Regions from separate parts of the Neobacillus sp. PS2-9 genome, predicted to be linked through region 4. Evidence: riboswitches for the same ligand, from Rfam matches in the RefSeq annotation. Region 4 holds a riboswitch; each other region holds the start of a gene.
What was found. A riboswitch is a leader RNA that binds a small molecule or an ion and turns the genes downstream of it on or off. The one in region 4 is predicted to bind lysine.
Positions count from the first base shown of each region.

Region 1: another riboswitch for lysine. It lies ahead of dapA (4-hydroxy-tetrahydrodipicolinate synthase); the one in region 4 lies ahead of RCG25_RS10785 (amino acid permease).
Region 2: another riboswitch for lysine. It lies ahead of RCG25_RS03750 (ABC transporter substrate-binding protein); the one in region 4 lies ahead of RCG25_RS10785 (amino acid permease).
Region 3: another riboswitch for lysine. It lies ahead of RCG25_RS07110 (aspartate kinase); the one in region 4 lies ahead of RCG25_RS10785 (amino acid permease).

Region 1 is NZ_CP133269.1:2,287,285-2,290,461, reverse strand. It holds gene RCG25_RS11520 (ring-cleaving dioxygenase) at 1-889, shown strand, start outside; gene RCG25_RS11515 (GNAT family N-acetyltransferase) at 956-1,426, opposite strand; lysine riboswitch at 1,609-1,788, shown strand; gene dapA (4-hydroxy-tetrahydrodipicolinate synthase) at 1,910-2,800, shown strand; gene RCG25_RS11505 (S1 domain-containing RNA-binding protein) at 2,912-3,177, shown strand, end outside.
Region 2 is NZ_CP133269.1:736,485-739,661, reverse strand. It holds gene RCG25_RS03760 (amino acid ABC transporter ATP-binding protein) at 1-117, opposite strand, end outside; gene RCG25_RS03755 (amino acid ABC transporter permease) at 114-797, opposite strand; gene RCG25_RS03750 (ABC transporter substrate-binding protein) at 850-1,647, opposite strand; lysine riboswitch at 1,729-1,911, opposite strand; gene RCG25_RS03745 (M20/M25/M40 family metallo-hydrolase) at 2,105-3,177, shown strand, end outside.
Region 3 is NZ_CP133269.1:1,446,540-1,449,716, reverse strand. It holds gene RCG25_RS07115 (YslB family protein) at 1-426, shown strand, start outside; gene RCG25_RS07110 (aspartate kinase) at 475-1,689, opposite strand; lysine riboswitch at 1,805-1,982, opposite strand; gene uvrC (excinuclease ABC subunit UvrC) at 2,053-3,177, opposite strand, start outside.
Region 4 is NZ_CP133269.1:2,150,075-2,153,251, reverse strand. It holds gene RCG25_RS10795 (PH domain-containing protein) at 1-391, shown strand, start outside; gene RCG25_RS10790 (YitT family protein) at 438-1,253, opposite strand; lysine riboswitch at 1,477-1,667, shown strand; gene RCG25_RS10785 (amino acid permease) at 1,776-3,177, shown strand, end outside.

The DNA of each region.
Region 1 (3,177 bases), 140 kb from region 4:
AGTAAAGAAAACAGTCAATCAAGATGATATTCAAACCTACCATTTATTTTTTGCTGATGATAAGGGCAGCCCAGGTACTGATATGACATTCTTTGATTTCCCAGGTATTCCAAAAGGAGTGCACGGGACGAATGAGATATCAAAAACCTCCTTCCGGGTACCTAATGATGCAGCGATAGAGTATTGGGCGGAACGATTTAATCGTTTAAATGTGAAGCACTCAGGAATAAAGGAGTTTTTTGGTAAGAAAACCTTATCCTTTGTAGATTTCGATGACCAACAATACCAATTAATTTCCGATGAAACAAATAAAGGAGTTGCCAGTGGCACTCCTTGGCAAAAGGGGCCAATCCCTTTAGAATACGCCATCACTGGATTGGGACCTATCTTTGTTCGTGTAGCCAATTTCGATTACTTTAAAGAAATGATGGAAAGAGTTCTTTTGTTTAAAGAAATTGCACAAGAGGAAGCTTTTCATTTATTTGAAGTAGGAGAAGGCGGTAACGGTGCCCAAGTAGTTGTGGAATACAATGCAGTACTGCCCCCATCCCAACAAGGCTTTGGTACTGTCCATCATGCAGCATTTCGTGTGGAGGATCGTACGGTTTTAGAAGAATGGATGACTCGGATTGAAGGCTTCGGTTTTGGTACCTCCGGTTTTGTCGACCGGTACTTTTTTGGGTCATTATATGTAAGAGTAGCACCTCAAATCTTATTTGAATTCGCTACAGATGGTCCTGGATTTATGGGAGATGAGCCATACGAAACCCTCGGAGAAAAACTATCTTTGCCCCCATTCTTAGAAACAAAACGTGGCCAAATTGAAAAAATGGTTCGTCCAATTGATACAGTTAGAAGCACAAAAGAATTAGTTAAAGAATATAATTAACACTCAATCACCAAAGGAAGCTTGAGATTCAAACCATCCTCAAGCTTCTTTTTTATATTCAAAGTCTCATCCTTTAATCATTGTTGAAAAAGAACAATTATTTGAATTAAATTCATTACTCTTAACAAATCCCATTTTTTCGTAAAGATGAATGGCCCTCTTATTAAAATTGGCCACAGTTAAGCGGATAGGAAAGTTCTTATATTTTTCTTCAATCAAGTTAAGGATAAATGTACAGTATTCATAGCCATCCCCTTTTCCTGTTTCTTCGGGATGCATTCCAAGTCCAAAATCAATAAAACCATCAACATATGCTCCAAACTGCTGGCCTGTCGGAACCTGGGCAGACTCTCCGACACAAAAAAAACCTATTAAATTTTTTTCAGCGTTAACTACAGCATAATAACTGCCATTCAATAGTTCTTGCAGGGTTTCATTAGTTAATTCATTATTATAAAAATTATATGGATGGTTATATTTCCAACCTAATACTTCTTTAGCATATTGTTTATTCATTTTGTGAGAAATTAGTTGCACTATCAAAACCACCTCTTTATTTTAATTCTTTTCACTATAATATTATATTTATAGATAAATATGGAATTATGACACTTCCCGCCTTGGCTTCTTTTCTTTTTTCTTCCAAATTCCTTGTATAATAATAGAAATTCTGTTATAGTAACAGTCAATTAAATATTTCTTACTTCAATACCATTTGAAGTGAGGATAGAGGCGCAAAAACCATGAGTACACAATTCGAGGAGAATGAGATCCAATGACCATTGTGAAAAGGGGAATTTGCCGAAGCGGAAAGAATCTCATAAATCTTGAAGCTGGTTCTGCTATTGAATAAATACAGAACTGTCATATAGGAAACTATATGGAGGGCTATCTCACGCATGGGAACAATTATTTAATCATGTTTCTAGTGCAGCAGCGAACCCTCGTTGCTGCTTTTTTGCGTTGACTATTAAGGTGCCTTCTCCGTTATAATTCTAAAAAACTATATAAAGGGTGAGAATGATGAATTTTGGCCAAGTTTTAACCGCGATGGTTACGCCGTTTGATCAGCATGGGGAAATTAATTATTTTGCAACAAAAGAACTTATTAACTATTTAATTGCGAATGGTTCTGATGGATTGGTAATTGCCGGAACTACAGGTGAATCTCCCACATTAACAACTGAAGAAAAAGTGGACCTATTTAAATTTGTAGTAGATGTGGTTGATAGCAGAGTTCCTGTCATAGCTGGAACAGGATCCAATAATACAAGAGCCTCTATTAACTTAACAAAGCAAGCTGAAGATGCTGGAGTAGACGGAATTATGCTGGTTGCTCCTTACTACAATAAACCATCTCAAGAAGGATTATATCAACACTTTAAAGCAATCGCCGAATCTACATCACTCCCAGTCATGCTATATAATATCCCAGGACGAAGTGTGATTAATATGACTGTCGAAACAATCGTCCGTTTATCCAAGATTACTAATATTGTTGCTGTCAAAGAAGCTAGTGGGAACCTTGATGCCATGTCCGACATTATTAGCCAAACTCCTAGTGACTTTACACTTTATAGTGGAGACGATGGATTGACTTTACCTGTTTTAGCGATTGGTGGAACAGGAGTGGTCTCTGTTGCATCCCATATCATTGGAAATGAAATGCAGACAATGATCAATAACTTTAAAAATGGCAATCTAAAGGAAGCCGCAGCAGCACATCGTAACCTCCTTCCAATTATAAAAGCATTGTTTGCTGCACCAAGTCCAACACCGGTAAAAGCAGCATTAAAAATGATTGGTGTTCCTGTGGGTGGTGTCCGTTTACCACTTGTCCCATTAACGGATGGAGAACAACAGACATTACAAAATAGCCTCCCAATCAATTTACTAAAGGTACACTGTTAGTAGAGAAGAAAAGTCAAAAAAAGTTAGAAAAACCTCTTCGATTGATTCTATTTCCCTTGAGAATTTGTTATAATTAAGTAGTTTTAACACTATTGAGGGGAAAAAGATTTCATGTCAGTTGAAGTAGGCAGCAAAGTCCAAGGAAAAGTAACAGGAATCACTAATTTTGGAGCATTCGTCGAATTACCTGGAGGTACAACAGGTCTAGTGCATATTAGCGAGGTTGCAGAAAGCTATGTAAAAGATATTAATGACCATCTAAAAGTAGGCGACATGGTTGAAGTTAAAGTAATTAGTGAAAAGGATGGTAAAACTGCCCTATCCATTAAAAAAGCGATAGAAAAACCTGAAACATCATCTTATTCACAACGCCCTGC
Region 2 (3,177 bases), 1.4 Mb from region 4:
ACCAGAACCGCTGGCACCAATCAGGACGACGACTTCTTGTTCATGAATCTCCAAGTCAATATTCTTTAACACGTCAAGCTTACCAAAGGATTTTGATAGATTACGAACTTGAATCATGCGACACGTACCTCCTTCGGTTTACTCACATCGAGTTTCTTTTCAATCAGGTTAGCTACCCATGTGAAAATTAGAACGATAATTAAGTAATAGATTCCTACGACAAAATACGTTTCAAACGGCATATAGTTTTCCCCTTGTACACTAAGGGCCGTGTTGTAAAGGTCTGTTACCGCAATATAGGCAACTAGTGAAGAATCCTTTAAGCCAATAATAAACTGATTGGCAAGGGCCGGAATTGATCTTTTGAAAGCCTGTGGGAAAATAATTCTTCTCATCGCAAGTGAATAGTTCATTCCAAGCGACCTGGCCGCTTCCATCTGACCGCGGTCAATCGATTGAACCGCTCCTCTGAAAATTTCTGCGATATACGCGCCCGTGTGAACACCCAATGCCAATGCCCCTGCCGTGAAGCTATCCAAGTTCACGATGTTGGCAAGTCCATAATATAAGAACATGATTTGAACAATCAGCGGGGTTCCGCGAATAATCCCAATATAGATGTCAGCAATGCGATTTAATAGTTTACTAGTCGAGATCTTAAAGGCGGCAAAAATAATGCCGATCACCATCGCAAATAATAGAGAGATCGCTGTAATTGAGATCGTCATCCAAGAAGCTTTCAAAAAAGCAATTCCATGCTCACTAAAAATACTAATAATATTATCTAAAAAAACCACGAGGCTTACCTCCTTTTTTTGAAGGGGGACAGTCCCCCTTCGACACAATTTCTTACTTTTCCATTACGTTGGTGTTGAACCATTTCATACTGATTTTTTCGTACGTACCATCGTCAATCATTGATTGGATTGCTTCGTTAATTTTGTCAGCGAGTTCTTTGTTTCCTTCAGCAACCGCTACACTCACACGGTCTTCGTTCAACAATCCGCCGATTGCTTTAATTTTTAGACCTTTTTCATTTTTTGCACTTACCCCAACAATTTTGTCAGTGATAACAGCATCCAAACGACCAAGTGCCAAGTCTTGAAGAGCGTTGACGTCTGTTGGATAGCCTTTCACTTGGTCAGATAGATCTTCGGCCATGTCCTTCCATGTGCTCGCTTGAATAACTCCGATTGTCTTACCCTTTAGGTCTTCCTTTGACTGAATATCTGTGTTGCCTTCCGCTACAAAAATCTGTGCACCAGATAGATAGTATGGATTCGTGAAGTCAACCTGCTTATCACGCTCAGGTGTTGCCGTCATACTACCGATAATCGCATCGTATTTCTTTGCCTTTAACCCTTGAATAATCGTTTCCCATGGGTTTGTTACAGGATTGGCTTCGAGTCCAATTCTTTTCGCAATTTCTGTTCCGATTTCAACGTCAAATCCAGTTAATTTTCCGTCTTTCTTAAAGTTTAATGGCGGATATTGTCCAGTCATAGAGAACGTTAAGGCACCTTTTTTCACTAATTCATGCTTACCACTGCTTGCTTTCGCTGCCTTTTCCCCATCAGCCTTCTCCGTGCCGCAAGCAGATAGAAGTAACATCATCGCTGCAGCTAATAAAATTGCAATTTTTTTCATAAATATACCTCCCTAGTTAATAAAAAAACACCGTCACAATGGCATATGACGGTGTTCTACACACCCTCATCGATCAGCATTGGTGAAGATAGTTCTCCACAATTCCAAGGAACTGTGACAGTTCTGCCCCTATTCGAGTGCAGACCCAGCTTTCTGAAAAAAGTGATTTCAGAAGCTTCGGCGATTGATCCTTTTTCCTATTTTCATAGATTTCACTGAATCTCCCATAGGATACTGATATAAATCGCGACCTCTACCCCATCTAATGCTTAAAGATGAGGATTTTCATATTTAGTTTGACGAAACTTTTTTTAGTATATAAAAGTATTCTAACAAATGCAATAATATTTTTAATGGAATTTACATCCAAATGAAAACCCTTGACGGGTTTTCTTTCTTGAGATACATTTTTCTAAAATAGGAAATTTCCAAATTACTAGAAAAGAAGGTTAGGCATATGTTGCAATGTCGAGAAGATGTACTGGCATTCACGAAACAGCTCGTAAACATTGAAAGTGTTGTAAATACTTATGGCGAAAAAGCCATTGCCCAGGCTTTATATGCAATGATTTCCTCATGGCCCTATTTTTCAGAAAATCCAGGCCAGCTTGTTTTAGAACAGACCCACAATGACAATCAAGAGCGTTATAATGTGCTGGCGTTTGTCAAAGGAACAAAGGGTACGAGCAATCGAACCGTCATCCTAATGGGTCATACGGATACAGTCGGAATTGATGATTTTACTCACTTGAAAGACCAGGCCTGCTATCCCGAGGAGCTAATGGAATCCCTGAAAAAAGAGAATCTGCCCGCTTCTGCACAAAAACATTTACAGTCGGGAGATTGGATGTTTGGCCGTGGCGTCCTTGATATGAAAAGCGGAGTCGCTAGTCATCTCTATCTCTTAAAATATTACTCGGAACACCCAGAAGAATTAGACGGAAACCTGGTTCTTTTAGCAGAGTGTGACGAGGAAGACAGCTCACACGGTGTTCTTTCTGCCTTAAAAACTTTAAAACGCTGGAAACAGGAACATGGTTTTGCCTATTCCGCTGCCATTAATGCCGATTTCGTGGCGCCGCGCTATGAAGGCGATGACAATCGCTATATCTATAAAGGCACAGTAGGAAAATTGCTGCCATCCTTTTTCATTACAGGAGCAGAAACACATGTAGGCTCTGCCTTTGAAGGACTCGATCCGAACTTTATCGCAGCCGAGCTAACTCGACAAATCAATTACAATCCAGAGCTATGCAACGAAGCGTTTGGCGAGACGACCGTGCCGCCTGTTTCGTTAAAACAAACGGATTTGAAGCCGTCCTATACGGTTCAAACGGCTCTGTCTGCTTATGTTTACTACAATTTCTTTATTCACTCTTGGTCTCCAAAGGATGTCCTTGAAAAATTAAGAGAACAGGCAGATATCGCTTTTACCAATGCCCTGACTTCTTTTGAAGAAAGATATAAACAATACAGTACATTGAGTGGCGAACCCTATGTCCAGCACCCTTGGAAATCGAAAGTCATGAC
Region 3 (3,177 bases), 700 kb from region 4:
GATAATGAAGAGCCAGAACCAAGAACCATTTCAATGTTTGGGTATGAAATCATTAGGGAATACCTTTTGCCAGAAATCCTAGGCAAAGACACTCCTGAAATCTTATACTGGGCAGGAAAACGTCTTGCACGAAAGTTCCCATTACCTGACCACGAAACATTAGTTGAATTTTTTACTAATGCTTCTTGGGGACAGCTTGAAATAATAAAAGAGACGAAAAATGAAATCGAATTCGAACTAGTAAGCCCACTCATTGTTTCTCGTGTAAAATCAAAAGCAGAACACTTCTTCCAACTCGAAGCCGGCTTCCTTGCCCAACAAATTGAACTACAAAAAGAAGTGATTGCAGAAGCGTTTGAACACCCTGTAAAAAAAGCAAACAAAGTCCAATTTACTGTTAAATGGGATCGGAAAGATCTAATTTAATATCGGAAAGAGGCTGACTCACATTCCAACGAGTCAGCCTCTTCTTTGTTAATTTCCAAGCTCAAATGCACGGTGGAGGAGTTCAACTGCTTTTAACATATTCTTCTCTTCTAACACAGCAGACACTTTAATTTCAGAGGTGCTGACCATTTTGATTTGGATGCCATTTGAAGCAAGAACTTCAAACATTTTCGCAGCCACACCCGGATTAGAAATCATGCCTGAACCCACAATAGAAACCTTTGCCAGTTTATTCTCTGCATCAAGTTGTTCATAGCCAAGTACAGCTTTATTGTCTTCTAATACCTTTAATGTCTCTAACAAATCATCGGTATGTATGGAGAAAGATAAATTAGCCGTTCCTCCTTCTGTTGTGCTTTGAATAATAATATCAACGTTAATGTGATTTTGAGCAAGAGTAGTAAAAATCGTTGATAGGCTGGTTAAGGAATTGGTTAACCCCAAAACGGTAACCTTTGTAATATCATCTTCAAACGCGACACCACGTACAACTAAATTTTGTTCCATTGTTGCTTCCCCCTCAATGACTGTTCCTTCGATTTTCTCCATGCTTGAACGGACTTCAAGTCTTACTTGATAATTTTTAGCAAATTCTACCGCTCTTGGATGCAGTACACCTGCACCGAGATTGGCAAGCTCCAGCATTTCGTCATAGGAAACGGATAATAACTTACGGGCCTCTTTCACATATCTTGGATCTGTTGTAAATACACCTGTTACATCCGTGTAAATATCACATTTATCTGCTTTTAACGCCGCTGCTAATGCAACCGCTGTCGTATCAGAACCCCCTCGACCAAGAGTGGTGATTTCCCCATCTTCAGTTATTCCTTGGAATCCTGCTACAATAACAACCTTGCCTTCTGTAAGTTGGTTTTTAATGGATTCTGTCTTGATCGTTGAAATTCGTGCGTTTCCATGGACAGGTTCTGTTACAATTCCCGCTTGCCAGCCTGTATAGGAAACCGCTGGTAGACCTTGTTGATTTAAAGCCATAGATAATAAGGCAATGGTTACCTGCTCGCCTGTCGAAAGGAGCATATCCATTTCCCGTTTATTAGGTTGATTGGAAATTTCCTTCGCTAGACCAACAAGCTTGTCCGTGGATTTTCCCATAGCAGAAACAACGACAACAACGTTATTGCCTCTCTCTGTTTCATCTTTTACACAGGCTGCTACATTTAAAATTCTTTCTACACTGCCAACGGAGGTTCCCCCGAATTTTTGTACAACTAAGCCCATCATTTCCCCTTCTTTCAGTTATGCTCTACCTATTTTGCTACAAAACATAAATAAAAAAGCAATGAGAGGCATCTCATTGCTTTTTGAACACGAAAAATAAATTCCTGTACAAATAACGTAAGATAGCTCTCCAAGACCTGCGTCTTGACAATCCGGCATTTATTCAATACAGGACCAGCAAAGAAAGAAATGAGACTTTCTTTACTTCGGCGAACATCCCCTTTCATGATTCTTCCTTGAAGCTCATCCTTCTCAGAATCATTACTCTTGAAGCTCGCACCTCTACCTTCACTTTAGTACTATAAAGTGATAGTAATTTAAATTTTCACTAATTATAGCATGGTCAATTTATTCTGACAATAACTATTCTTGAAGTTTTTTCATTAACTCTTCTGCCACATTTGATGGAATACCCATGTCGGTAAATTCCTCCAGACTGGCTTCCTTCATTTTTTTTACAGAACCAAACTGTTTAAGCAATAGTTTTTTGCGTTTCTCCCCAATCCCCGGGATATCATCCAACAATGATTGAAAGGCGCTCTTTCCACGTATTTGGCGGTGAAAGGTAATGGCAAAGCGGTGAACCTCATCTTGAATACGTTGCAGTAAATAAAACTCCTGGCTGTTCCGTTCAAGTGGAACAATTTCTAACGGATTGCCGTATAACAATTGCGATGTACGGTGTTTTTCATCCTTTACAAGACCCGATAGTGGGATATCTAATCCTAATTCATTTTCTAAAACATCCCTTACCGTTTCTACATGTCCTTTTCCACCATCAATAATAATAAGGTCCGGTAGAGGAAGATTTTCTTTTAAGGCTCTCGAGTATCTTCTTCTAGTTACTTCCCTCATCGATTCATAATCATCCGGTCCCTTTACAGACTTGATTTTATACTTGCGATATTCTCTCTTATTCGCTTTCCCATCCGTAAACACAACCATCGCTGAAACAGGATCTGTCCCTTGTATATTAGAGTTATCGAAAGACTCAATCCGATGGGGTGTATAAATTCCAAGAAGCTTTCCGAGGTTTTCTACTGCCTTAATAGTTCGTTCTTCATCCTTCTCAATTAATGAAAACTTTTCATTTAGGGCAATTTTTGCATTTTTGATTGCAAGGTTAACAAGCTCCTTCTTTTGTCCCTTTTTCGGTTGAAGAACCTTCACTTCTAAGAGCTGTGCAGTCATATTCAAATCAATTTCATCTTGGATCAGGATTTCCTTTGGCTTAAAGTGATTGGCTTTTTGATAAAATTGTCCTAAAAACGTAAGGATTTCTTCCTCTGGCTCATTGTAGATGGGAAACATGGAAACATCCCGCTCAATCAGCTTTCCTTGACGGACAAAAAAGACCTGTACACACATCCAGCCTTTGTCAACAGCATAACCAAACACATCCCGGTCCGTGAAATCCGTCATGGTAATTTTTTGCTTTTCCATGATGGTTTCAATGTGGACGATTTTATCACGGAACTCTTTTGCTCT
Region 4 (3,177 bases):
TCGATATAGCTTTGCAACCAATCGGATTTCTGATGTTAAACTTGAAACAGCTGGGACTGTAGACCTTGATGTTGAAATTAAGTTTAAAATTGGCTCACAGCCTTTCTCAATTGATATTCATAAAAAACATATTGAAGAAGTGAAAGATTTATATAAAGCTTTGATAAAAATTGCCGAAATATCTCATGAAAATGAAATTAGCCTTCAATTTGCCAAACAAAGCCTTGATGTTGCCTCTACTACTATAGGTCGAATAACAAGTCCAGATAGCAATTTAGTTGTACAATTTAAAATGCTAAACCAAGCAGCTTTTCAATGGTTAGAAGATAGTAAAAAACAGTATTGTGTGAAAGATTTTGGTTTTGTATTTGAAAAATACATTAATAATTGATAAAAAATGGGCCTCACTATTAGTATAGTGCAGGCCCATTTTTTTCTTATGAGGGACTAGGACGATGAAACAGTCCCATTACTTCTATCGTTTCAGTTATATTGACGAATGCTGAAGGATCTACTTCAACAATGAGATTTTTAATCTCATTCAGTTCATATCGTGATATCACTGTTATTAATACATTTCGTTTATTATTGGAGTAGCCGCCAACACCATCTATAATTGTCAACCCTCGATACAGATTGGTTAACAGATGTGACCTCATCTCTTCACCCTTTTCTGTAATGATCATTATCGTTAGCTTAGCATGGTCAGTATAGATGGCATCAACTACTTTACCTGTTACAAAAATAGATACTAAGGTATTCAAAGCAGCATCCCAATTAAACAGAAATCCACTTATCAAAATAACAACTGCGTTCATACCTGATAGAAGTGCACCTATTGGAAAGTCCTTTTTTCTCGAAACAATCATTCCAATAATATCAAAGCCACCTGTAGATCCAGAACTTCGGAAGACAATGCCTACCCCAAGACCTGTTAAAGCGCCGCCAAAAATGGAGGATAATATCTTATCATTTGCAATTTCGTAGACAGGTACCACATAGAGCCCAACTGATATGATGAGCACTGAAAAGATCGAGTTCATAATAAATTTTTTGCCTAACATTTTGTACCCAATAACCAGTAACGGAAAATTCAAAAGAAAATTTGCTAACCCAGTATTAAGTGGTGTAACCATACCTACTATCATGGAAATACCACTTAGTCCACTGCTTAACACTTCGTGAGGTATTAAAAAAAGGTTAAATGCTAGTACAACAATTAGTGATCCCGTAATAATCCCAAAAATCCGCATGGAAAATACCTCCGAATACCTGCCATCATTATACTTAAAAATAATACCGATTATCATTTTTAAAGTAAATTTAATAGTTTTTTTCCAAAAGATTTAATTATCTGTTAATTACTGTTAGGTTGAATGAGTAAAAAAGTTATTCAAGAAAAACATATTGACAAATGTACAATATTATTTATACTTTAGAAATATATTAATTTCATAAGCTAAATCCTCATCAAACCGATGAGGTAGAGGTCGCGGTTTTTATTAGTAAAGCGGATGAGATGCAGAGACATTTTTGACCCCGTTTGAAAGGAAAAACTGCCGAAGTGTGCTTTACTCTCTGACAAAGCATGCTGGGGCTGTCTCCAAATAGGAACAGAACTGTCACGAATTGGACCTACCAGCCATTCGTGTTGAGCTATCTTTCGAAAGGTATGATGCGGGGTATTGATAATGCCATCGATTCTACTTCGATGGCATTTTTTATTCCAAACTCCTTCTCGAAAAAAGAAAGAAAACAAAAAAGGAGTAAAGATAATGCAAACAGCAAAAGTATTAAAAGAAAATGAATATAATGGTGATTTATCACCTAAAAAAGAACCCTCAGAGTTAAGACGAAGCCTTAAATCTCGTCACCTTACCATGATTTCTCTTGGAGGAACAATTGGTACAGGTTTATTCCTTGCCAGTGGCGGGGCCATACATTCTGCAGGACCAGGCGGAGCTATTCTCTCCTATATTATTATTGGTCTAATGGTTTACTTTTTGATGCAGGGGTTAGCAGAGATGGGAGCCTATATGCCCGTTGCTGGAAGCTTTAGTACGTATGCAACTAAATTCGTCGATCCTTCCTTAGGTTTTGCACTAGGTTGGAATTACTGGTATAACTGGGCAATTACCATTGCAGCCGAGTTAGCAGCTGTTACGATGATCATGAAATTTTGGTTCCCACAAACACCATCCTTCATTTGGAGTGGAATCTTTTTAGTCATTATGTTCCTATTAAATTATCTTTCTGTTAAAGGATTTGGTGAAGCAGAATACTGGTTTTCCTTAATAAAGGTAGTAACGGTTATTGTCTTTATCATAATTGGTACACTAATGATTTTCGGTATCATGGGAGATGAGGCAATCGGCTTCAAAAATTTCACAGTTGGTGATGCTCCTTTCCATGGCGGTTTTATGGCAATGCTAGGAATTTTTATGGCAGCTGGATTTTCCTTCCAAGGAACAGAGCTTTTAGGTGTTGCTGCTGGTGAGACGGAAGATCCAAGGAAAGCTATTCCACGAGCAGTGAAACAAGTATTTTGGCGAATTCTTTTATTTTATGTACTAGCTATTTTAGTAATCGGACTTCTAATTCCTTTTACAAATGAAAATTTAGCAAATGGTGATGTTACGGTTAGTCCCTTTACGCTTGTCTTTCAAAAGGCTGGAATTGCTTTTGCTGCTTCAGTAATGAACGCGGTTATCTTAACAGCAGTTTTATCTGCTGGTAATTCTGGTATGTACGCTTCTACCCGAATGCTCTGGGACTTAGCACGTGAAGGAAAAGCTCCCAAGTTTCTAGGGAAACTAAATAAAAATGGTGTACCTGTCAATGCTCTATTTGCAACAACTTTAGTAGGTACTTTGGCCTTTCTTGCCTCTTTCTTCGGAGATGGCACGGTTTATGTCTGGTTATTAAATGCTTCAGGTATGTCCGGCTTTATTGCTTGGCTGGGAATTGCAATCTGTCACTATCGATTCAGAAAAGCCTTTATAGCGCAAGGAAAGGATTTAAGTTTATTACCATATAAATCAAAATTCTTCCCTTTCGGTCCTATTTTCGCTTTTGCTGTCTGCGGATTCGTTGTTTTAGGACAAAACTATTCAGCCTTTATTGGAAGCACTATCGATTGGAATGGTGTGTTGGTTTCTTATATTGGTTTACCGCTTT